DNA from 2 places in the Nonomuraea sp. NPDC050227 genome. Region 2 is predicted to be linked to the other one. Evidence: riboswitches for the same ligand, from Rfam matches in the RefSeq annotation. Region 2 holds a riboswitch; the other holds the start of a gene.
The links. A riboswitch is a leader RNA that binds a small molecule or an ion and turns the genes downstream of it on or off. The one in region 2 is predicted to bind glycine.

Region 1 (4,905 bases), on a different contig from region 2:
ATGCCGAGCAGCACCCGCAGCCCCGGCAGCTCCCGCGCCGGGGCGAACTCCAGCGCGTCCAGCAGCAGCCCGGCGGCCTCCCCCGGGTCGCCGTACTCCAGCAGCGTCTCGGCGAGCTGGCGGGCCGCGTGCGCGGCGGCCTCGGCGTCGCCTGAGTCAAGGCTCGCGTCGAGGGCGGAGCGCAGCTCCTTGCCGGCCTCCTGCGGGCTGCCGGCCAGCCGGGCCAGCGCGAGGTGCGCCAGCGGGACGTAGGCCGGCGTGCCGACGCCGAGCACCGCCTGCCAGGCGGCCCTGGCCTGGTCGTCGCGGCCCTCGCGCTCGAAACCCTGGGCCAGGTGGCAGGCGGCCTGGGCGGCGTACTCGGGATGGCCGGTGGCCAGCGCGGTGCGGGCCGCGGCGCGGGCGGCCTCGGTGTCGCCGCGCTCGTCGAGCACCACGGCCAGCCCCACGGCCGCCTGGGCCCGGTCGGGGCTGTCGGGGTCGGCGACCAGCTCGGTCAGGATCGCCGCCGCACCCTCCAGGTCGCCGCCCTCGGCCAGGCGGCGGGCGGTGTCGAGAGGCGGGGTCTCCAGCTCTGAGAACGTCAAGAGAGCTCCTTCAGGCGACGGATCGCACCGAGCCTAACGGCTCGTCGCGATCATGTCTGCTCACTTGACGGTGCAGGACTGGGCCAGATCCGGCGCGGGCCCCCGGGCGGGGACCCGCGTGGGCGGATCAGTCCTCGTACGCCTCCAGCGGCGGGCAGGAGCACACCAGGTTGCGGTCGCCGTACGCCTGGTCGATGCGGCGCACCGGCACCCAGTACTTGCCCTCGCGCAGCGAGGCCACCGGGTAGGCCGCCTCGGTCCGCGAGTACGGGTGGGCCCACTCGTCGGCGGTGACCGACTCGGCCGTGTGCGGCGCGTTGCGCAGCGGGTTGTCGGTCTTGTCGTAGTCGCCGGAGGCCACCTTGGCGATCTCGCCGCGGATGGCGATCATGGCGTCCACGAACCGGTCGAGCTCGTCCAGGTCCTCGCTCTCGGTCGGCTCGATCATCAGCGTCCCGGCCACCGGGAACGACATGGTCGGCGCGTGGAAGCCGTAGTCGATCAGGCGCTTGGCCACGTCGTCGACGGTGACGCCGGTCTCCTTGGTGATCTGGCGCAGGTCCACGATGCACTCGTGGGCCACCAGGCCGCCGCGGCCGGTGTAGAGCACCGGGTAGTGCGGGGCCAGCCGCCGGGCCAGGTAGTTGGCCGACAGGATGGCCTGCTCGGTGGCCGCCGTGAGGCCCTCGGAGCCCATCATCCGCACGTACGCCCACGAGATCGGCAGGATGCCCGCCGAGCCGTACGGGGCGGCCGAGACCGGACCGACCGGGCCGCCGTCGCGCAGCGGGTGGCCGGGCAGATAGGCCGCCAGGTGGCCGCGGACCGCGACCGGGCCGACGCCGGGGCCGCCGCCGCCGTGCGGGATGCAGAACGTCTTGTGCAGGTTGAGGTGGGACACGTCGGCGCCGAACTCGCCCGGCTTGGCCAGGCCCACCAGGGCGTTGAGGTTGGCGCCGTCGACGTAGACCTGGCCGCCGGCCTCGTGCACCTTGGCGCAGACCTCGGTGATCGACTCCTCGTACACGCCGTGCGTGGACGGGTACGTCACCATGATCGCGGCGAGCTTGTCGCGGTGCTTGGCGATCTTGGCGTCGAGGTCGGCCAGGTCGATGTTGCCGTCGTTGTCGCAGGCCACGACGACGACCCGCATGCCCGCCATGACGGCGCTGGCCGCGTTCGTGCCGTGGGCCGAGGACGGGATCAGGCACACGTCCCGCTCGGTGTCGCCGTTGGCCTGGTGGTAGGCGCGGATGGCCAGCAGGCCGGCGAACTCGCCCTGGGAGCCGGCGTTCGGCTGGATGGAGACCGCGTCGTAGCCGGTCACCTCGGCCAGCCAGCCCTCCAGCGTACCGATGAGCTCCCGGTAGCCCTCGGTCTGGGCCTCCGGCGCGTACGGGTGCACGCCGGCGAACTCCGGCCAGGTGATCGGCTCCATCTCGGTGGTCGCGTTCAGCTTCATCGTGCACGAGCCGAGCGGGATCATCGAACGGTCGAGCGCGATGTCCTTGTCCTGGAGCCTGCGCAGGTAGCGCAGCATCGCGGTCTCGGAGCGGTGGCTGTGGAAGACCGGGTGGGTCAGGTAGTCCGACTCGCGCAGCAGTTCGGCCGGCAGCGCGTCGGCCTCCAGCGCCACCTCCTCGCGCTCGACGCCGAAGGCGGCCCACACCTTGACCAGCTCGGCGGCGCCGGTCTTCTCGTCGCAGGCGATCGAGACGTGGTCGTCGCCGGCCTGCCACAGGTTGACGCCCCGCTCGGCGGCGGCGGCCACCACCTCGGCGGCCCTGCCGGGCACCCGGACGAGCACGGTGTCGAAGAACTCGCCGTGCACGACCTCCAGGCCGGCCTCGCGCAGCCCGCCGGCCAGCGCGACGGCGTGCCGGTGCACGCGGTGCGCGATCCGGCGCAGGCCCTCGGGGCCGTGGTAGACGGCGTACATGCCGGCGATCACGGCCAGCAGGACCTGGGCGGTGCAGATGTTGCTGGTGGCCTTCTCGCGGCGGATGTGCTGCTCGCGGGTCTGCAGGGCCAGCCGGTAGGCGGGGTCGCCGTCGACGTCGACCGACACGCCGACCAGCCGGCCGGGCATCTGCCGCTGCAGGCCCTCGCGTACGGACATGTAGGCCGCGTGCGGCCCGCCGAACCCGAAGGAGACGCCGAAGCGCTGGGAGGAGCCGACGGCGATGTCGGCGCCCAGCTCGCCGGGGGCGGCCACCAGCGTGAGGGCCAGCAGGTCGGCGGCGGCCACGACGAGCGCGCCGGCCTCGTGCGCCCTGGCGGCCACGTCGCGGAAGTCGCGCAGGCGGCCCGAGGCGCCCGGGTACTGGACGAGCACGCCGAAGCACTCGGGCAGCTCGCCGTCGAGGTCGTGCTCGACCAGCGTGATGCCGAGCGGCTCGGCGCGGGTGGCCAGCACGGCCTTGGTCTGGGGCAGCGTGTCGGCGTCGACCACGAACACGTCGCTCTTGGACCTGCCGGCCCGGCGGGCCAGCGTCATGGCCTCGGCCGCGGCGGTGGCCTCGTCCAGCAGGGAGGCGCCGGCGACGTCGAGGCCGGTCAGGTCGGAGACGACCGTCTGGAAGTTCAGCAGCGCCTCCAGGCGGCCCTGCGAGATCTCCGGCTGGTACGGCGTGTAGGCGGTGTACCAGCCCGGGTTCTCCAGCAGGTTGCGCCGGATGACGGCGGGCGTGACGGTGTCGTAGTAGCCCAGGCCGATCATGGAGGTCAGCACCCGGTTGCGGGAGGCCAGCTCGCGCAGCTCGGCGATGGCCTCGGTCTCGCTCGCGGCGGCCGGCAGCTTGAGCCGGTCCTTGACCCTGATGGCCTCGGGCACGGCCACGGCCACCAGATCGCCGACGGACTCGAAGCCCACGGCCTCGAGCATGCGCTGCTGCTCGGACTCCGATGGGCCGATGTGCCTGGACGAGAACGGCGGAGCGGACAGGTCGGTCATGGAGGTTGCCTCCCGAGGCTTGGAGACCGGCGCCAGGGCGCGGGCGAGTGCCGGATCTCCCCCTCTGTCATCGCGACGTCATCGCGACCTGAGAGCTTCACCCCACCGTGGGGCTTGCACCGTCGGTGAGGTGCGCCTGGCGGGCGCACCTGCTTTCCAGAGTTGCCTCACCCGAGCGGTACGGGATGCCTGAGAGATTCCGGGGAGGGTTGCTCCTTCGGCGCCCCAGGACCGCAGCCCAGGGACTCTCCCGCACGGGGTCATCAGCCTTACTCTGTCCTAGATTACTACGGTGTGTTCAGCGGTTCAGCTCACCCCGTGCGGCGTGCGCGACGCCGCTTGGCGAGCTCGTCAGCGGGATGGTCGGCCGGGACGGTGTCCTCGACCGCCGCCCGTTCCCCCGGCAGCTCCGCGAGGGAGCCCTCGACCTCTCGCCAGACCCGGCCGAGCGCGATGCCGAACACGCCCTGGCCGCCCTGGAGGAGATCGATCACCTCGTCGGCCGAGGTGCACTCGTAGACGCTGACACCGTCGCTCATGAGCGTGATCTGCGCGAGGTCGGCGACCCCGCGGTCACGCAGATGCTGCACCGCGGTGCGGATCTGCTGCAACGACACCCCGGTGTCGAGCAGCCGCTTGACGACCTTGAGCACCAGGATGTCGCGGAAGCTGTAGAGCCGCTGCGAGCCCGAGCCGTGCGCGGCTCTTATCGTGGGCTCGACCAGGCCCGTGCGCGCCCAGTAGTCGAGCTGCCTGTAGGTGATGCCGGCTGCCGAGCAGGCTGTGGGCCCGCGGTATCCGATGTCGTCGGGCACCGTCGCGGGCTGCTCGTCGAAGAGCAGTCCCTGCTCTCCGGCACGCTGCCGCGCGCTCTCGCGCCGCACCGGATCTTCCTGGCCGGCCGTCTTTCCCTCGCCGCTGCTGACCGCCACGCGGACCTCCGGCTTTCTCTCATCCCATGGCCTGATCTGGGGGTTCGTAAAGGGCGACCACGGGTTTCACTTGCACCGTAGGACCGTGACCATGCTCAGTCAACGATCCGGCTCGGCGCGTCGTGAAGCGTAAATGCACTGAAATACCTACCCCGCCCTGCCGAAGTCCTCGGGAGTGATCGTGTCAAGGAACTCCCTGAACTTCTCCACCTCGTCCTCCTGGTCGTCAGGGATGATCACGCCGGCCTCCTGGACCACCTCTTCGCTGGCGAAGATGCGCGCGCCGGTGCGCAGCGCCAGGGCGATCGAGTCGGAGGGGCGGGCGCTGACCTCCACGCCGTTGGAGAACACCAGGTCGGCGAAGAAGATGCCGTCACGCAGGGCCACGATGTTGACCGCGCGCAGCCCGACGCCGAGCGCGCTCAGCACGTCC
Region 2 (4,905 bases):
CCTTCGGCGTGACCCCGTCGTCGGCCTCGGTGCAGGCCGGTCAGTCGGCCACCGCCACGGTCAGCACGCAGGTCACCGCCGGTCAGGCGCAGAGCATCGCCCTGGCGGCGAGCAACGTGCCCGCGGGCGTGACGGTCAGCTTCAGCCCGTCCACGATCACCGCCGGGCAGTCGTCCACGGTGACGTTCGCGACCACGAGCGGCGTGACGCCCAGCACGTACACGATCAGCCTGAACGCCGACGGCGCGAGCGCCGACCACTCGGCCTCCTTCAGCCTGACGGTGGGCGGCGGCCAGGGCACCACGTGGCAGACGTACACGGCCTACACGGCCGGACAGACCGTCACCTACCAGGGCACCAGCTACCGCTGCCTCCAGGCGCACACCAGCCTGCCGGGCTGGGAGCCGCCCAACACCCCTGCCCTCTGGCAGCCGGTCTAAGTCGCACGACCTGGGCGGCCACGCCGGGGTGGCCGCCCAACCCCCTTGAGGAGCCACAGATCGTGAACGCCATGCTCAGGCTGGGCGCCGCGGCCACCGCCGCGTTGGCCCTGACCCTCACCACGCCGGCCGGACCGGCCGGCGCCGCCGCCGACCCCGCGCCCGACATCCCCGTCGCGAACGTGACGGCGCATCTGAGCCAGTTGCAGTCCATCGCCACGAGCAACGGCGGCAACCGCGCCTCGGGCAGGCCGGGCTTCACCGCCTCGATGAACTACATCAAGGGCAAGCTGGACGCGGCCGGCTTCACCACCCGCGTGCAGAACTTCAGCGGCGGCAGCAACCTGATCGCCGACTGGCCGGGCGGCCCGGCCAACCAGACCGTGATGCTCGGCGCCCACCTCGACAGCGTCGCGGCCGGCCCCGGGATCAACGACAACGGTTCCGGCTCGGCCGCGCTCCTGGAGAACGCCCTCACCCTGGCCGCCCGCAAGCCCACCCTCACCAAGCACGTGCGGTTCGGCTGGTGGGGCGCCGAAGAGGCGGGCATGGTCGGGTCCAGGTACTACGTCCAGAACGGCGGCGCGAGCGGCGTCGAGGTGTACCTGAACTTCGACATGATCGCCTCGACCAACGCCGGCTATTTCGTCTACGACGACGACGCGGCGATCCAGCGCACCTTCAACGACTACTTCGCCACCATCGGCCTGCAGACCGAGGGTGACAGGGAGGGCGACGGCCGCAGCGACCACGCCTCGTTCAAGAGCGCGGGCGTCCGGGTCGGCGGCCTGGCCACGGGGGCCGGGGCGGTCAAGAGCTCGGCCCAGGCCGCCAAGTGGGGCGGCTCGGCCGGGCAGGCGTTCGACCGCTGCTACCACAGCGCGTGCGACAGCTACCCGAGCGCCATCAACACCACGGCGCTCGACCGCAACTCCGACGCCATCGCCTACGCCATATGGAAGCTCGCCGTGGGCACCAGCACGCCCACGGAGAACGACTACTCGATCTCGGTGACCCCGTCGTCGGCATCGGTCCAGGCCGGTCAGTCGGCTACCGCGGCGGTCAGTACCCAGGTCACGTCCGGCCAGGCGCAGAGCGTCGCGCTCTCCGCCGGGAACGTGCCGAGCGGGGTCACCGTCTCCTTCAGCCCGTCCACGGTTCAGGCGGGCCAGTCGTCCACCGTCACGATCGCCACCACCAGCGGCGTCGCGGCGGGGACGTACACCATAGGGATCAACGGCGACGGGGCGACGGCGGACCACTCCGCGTCCTTCACCCTGACCGTCGGAGGGGACGGCCAGGGCACCACCTGGACGGCTTACAAGTCGTACACGGCCGGAGACGTCGTCACCTACCAGGGGGTCAGCTACCGCTGCCTCCAGGCGCACACCAGCCTGCCGGGCTGGGAGCCGCCGAACGTGCCCGCCCTCTGGGCACGGGCCTGACCTCAGGGCCTGTCATCTGTAGGGCCTGATCCCGCGCGGGCCGGTCACCGCCGGCCCGCCCCGAGCTGCCGCGTGCGAGCTGACCTGCCATGACCGGCTCGCGCGCGGCCACCAACGCGGCCGCGACCCCGCCTCTCCGGGGCCGCGGCCGCTTTTCGCTGCGTGCGGTATGTCGCGGATGCCGCGGATGGTGGAGGGCGAAGCGCGACAACACCCCCATGACGGCACTAGGCTGACGGACATCACCGGCGAAACCGTGCGGGAGAGCACCCTGACAGCCGGTCAGGGTCCCTGAAGGAGCAAGCCCTCCCCGCGAACCTCTCAAGGCAAAGGACCGCGCGGCAGCCCTGTAAGGCGTTCTTACGGGGAGGTGACCTCTGGAAAGCAGGCCCTCGGGGCCTCGCCGAAGGTGAAAGTCCGGTAAAACTCGGGCGAAGCTCTCAGGCATCCATGACAGAGGGGGAGGATGCTGGCATCCAATCCTGTCCTGAGGTGCGACAAATGTCCCGACCTACGCCGCTACGAGACGTCCACGAGGCCCTAGGCGCCACGCTGACCGACTTCGCCGGCTGGCTCATGCCGCTCCGGTACGGCAGCGAGTCCGCGGAGCACAAAGCCGTCCGCGAGGCGGCCGGGCTGTTCGACCTCTCGCACATGGGCGAGATCTTCCTGACCGGTCCGCAGGCCGGAGAGGCCCTCGACTACGCGCTGGTCGGCCACCTGTCGGCGCTCGCGCCCGGCCGGGCCAGGTACACGATGATCGTGGACGAGCGCGGCGGGGTGCTCGACGACCTCATCGTCTACCGGCTGGCGGACGAGGAGTTCATGGTGGTGGCCAACGCCTCGAACTCCGACAAGGTCGCGGATGAGCTGAAAAATCGTACTAAGTCGTATGACGCGGCGGTCGATGACCGCTCCCAGCAGTACGCCCTCATCGCGATCCAGGGCCCGAAGGCCCAGGAGATCCTGGCCACGCTCACCGACGCCGACCTCGACGGTCTCAAGTACTACGCGGGCCTGCCCGGCGTGGTCGACGGCCGCCAGGCGCTCATCGCCCGTACCGGCTACACCGGCGAGGACGGCTTCGAGCTGTTCGTCGCCAACCAGGACGCCGTGCCGCTCTGGCGCGCCCTGGAGGCCGCGGGCGAGCCGCACGGGCTGCGCGCCGCCGGTCTGTCCAGCCGCGACACCCTCAGGCTGGAGGCCGGCATGCCGCTCTACGGCAACGAGCTGAGCTCCGACCTGACCCCGTTCGACGCGGGGCTGGGCAGAGTGGTGAAATTCGACAAGCCCGGTGACTTCGTCGGCAGGGCGGCGCTGGAGGCGGTCAAGGACGACCAGCCCCGCCGCCGCCTCGTCGGCCTGGTCGCCCAGGGCCGCCGGGTGCCGCGTCACGGCTACCCGGTCACCCGCGACGGCGCCGTCGTCGGCGAGGTCACCAGCGGTGCGCCCTCCCAGACCCTGGGCAAGCCCATCGCGATGGCCTACGTGGACGCCGGTGCCGACACAGGTCTGGCCGTGGACATCCGGGGCAGCCATGAACCTATGGACCTGGTCGAGCTGCCCTTCTACAGGAGGAACAAGTGAGCAACATCCCTGACGACCTGAACTACACCAAGGAGCACGAGTGGGTGTCGGGCGTGGACGACGGCATCACCGTGACCGTCGGCATCACGGCCTTCGCCGCCGAGGCTCTTGGTGACGTCGTCTTCGTGCAGCTCCCCGAGGTCGGTTCGACCGTCGAGGCGGGTGACTCGGTCGGCGAGGTGGAGTCCACCAAGTCGGTGAGCGAGATCTACGCGCCCGTCGGCGGCGAGATCGTCGAGGTGAACTCGGCCGTGGCCGACGACCCGTCGCTGGCCAACAGCGACCCGTACGGCGACGGCTGGATGTTCCGCGTCCGCATGGAGGGCGACGCGGAGGACCTGCTGTCCGCCGAGGAGTACACGGCGCTCACCTCAGGCGAGTCCTGACACCAACGCCGGGGCCCGCCGCGGGCCCCGGCACTTCCTGAACTGAAGGGCGCCATCAATGGCGATCAGCGTCTTCGACCTCTTCAAGATCGGCATCGGACCGTCCAGCTCCCACACGGGCGGCCCGATGGCCGCCGCGCACAAGTTCGCCCGCGGGCTGCACGACGACGGCCTGCTCCCCCGCGTGGCCCGCGTCGAGGTCATCCTGTACGGCTCGCTCGGCCTGACCGGCAAGGGCCACGGCAGCGACAAGGCGGTGCTGCTCGGCCTGTCCGGTGAGAAGCCGGAACTGGTCGACGTCGACTCCGTCGACACCCGCCTGGCCGAGATGCGCGCCGCGGGCACGGTCAAGCTCTACGGCGAGCGCGAGATCCCCTTCGTCGTGGGTCAGGACCTCGTCTTCGAGCGCAAGATCTCCCTGCCCGAGCACCCCAACGGCATGCGCTTCACCGCCCGCGACGAGCAGGGCGAGACCGTGCGCGAGAAGGTCTACTTCTCCGTCGGCGGCGGCTTCGTCGTGGACGAGAAGGCCACCGGCGCCGACCGCATCAAGCCCGACGACACCGTCCTGCCCTACCCGTTCGCCTCGGGCGAGGAGCTGCTCAAGCACTGCTCGAACACCGGCCTGTCGATCTCCGCCCTGATGCTGGAGAACGAGAAGGCGTTCGGGCGCACCGAGGAGGAGATCCGCGCGGGCATCCTCAACCTGTGGCGGGTGATGTCGGAGTGCGTGCGGCGCGGCATCAGCAAGGAGGGCGTGCTGCCCGGCGGCCTGAAGGTCAAGCGCCGGGCCAACCAGCTCCACCGGCGGCTGCAGGCCGAGTCGGCAGAGAAGGACCCGCTGCAGGCGATGGACTGGGTGGCGCTGTTCGCCCTGGCCGTCAACGAGGAGAACGCCGCCGGCGGCCGCATCGTCACCGCCCCCACCAACGGCGCCGCGGGCATCATCCCGGCCGTGCTGACGTACTACACCAAGTTCGTCCCGAGCGCCGACGACGACGGCGTGGTGCGTTTCCTGCTCACGGCGGCCGCGATCGGCGTGCTGTT

Region 1: another riboswitch for glycine. It lies ahead of gcvP (aminomethyl-transferring glycine dehydrogenase); the one in region 2 lies ahead of gcvT (glycine cleavage system aminomethyltransferase GcvT).

What each region holds. Positions count from the first base shown of each region.
Region 1 covers NZ_JBITJF010000002.1:479,440-484,344, reverse strand. The annotation lists gene ACIBK9_RS09415 (hypothetical protein) at 1-587, opposite strand, end outside; gene gcvP (aminomethyl-transferring glycine dehydrogenase) at 715-3,540, opposite strand; glycine riboswitch at 3,707-3,803, opposite strand; gene ACIBK9_RS09405 (MerR family transcriptional regulator) at 3,852-4,472, opposite strand; gene ACIBK9_RS09400 (bifunctional nuclease family protein) at 4,620-4,905, opposite strand, start outside.
Region 2 covers NZ_JBITJF010000009.1:265,000-269,904, reverse strand. The annotation lists gene ACIBK9_RS32615 (M4 family metallopeptidase) at 1-440, shown strand, start outside; gene ACIBK9_RS32610 (M28 family peptidase) at 512-1,885, shown strand; glycine riboswitch at 2,135-2,232, shown strand; glycine riboswitch at 2,253-2,352, shown strand; gene gcvT (glycine cleavage system aminomethyltransferase GcvT) at 2,387-3,472, shown strand; gene gcvH (glycine cleavage system protein GcvH) at 3,469-3,858, shown strand; gene ACIBK9_RS32595 (L-serine ammonia-lyase) at 3,917-4,905, shown strand, end outside.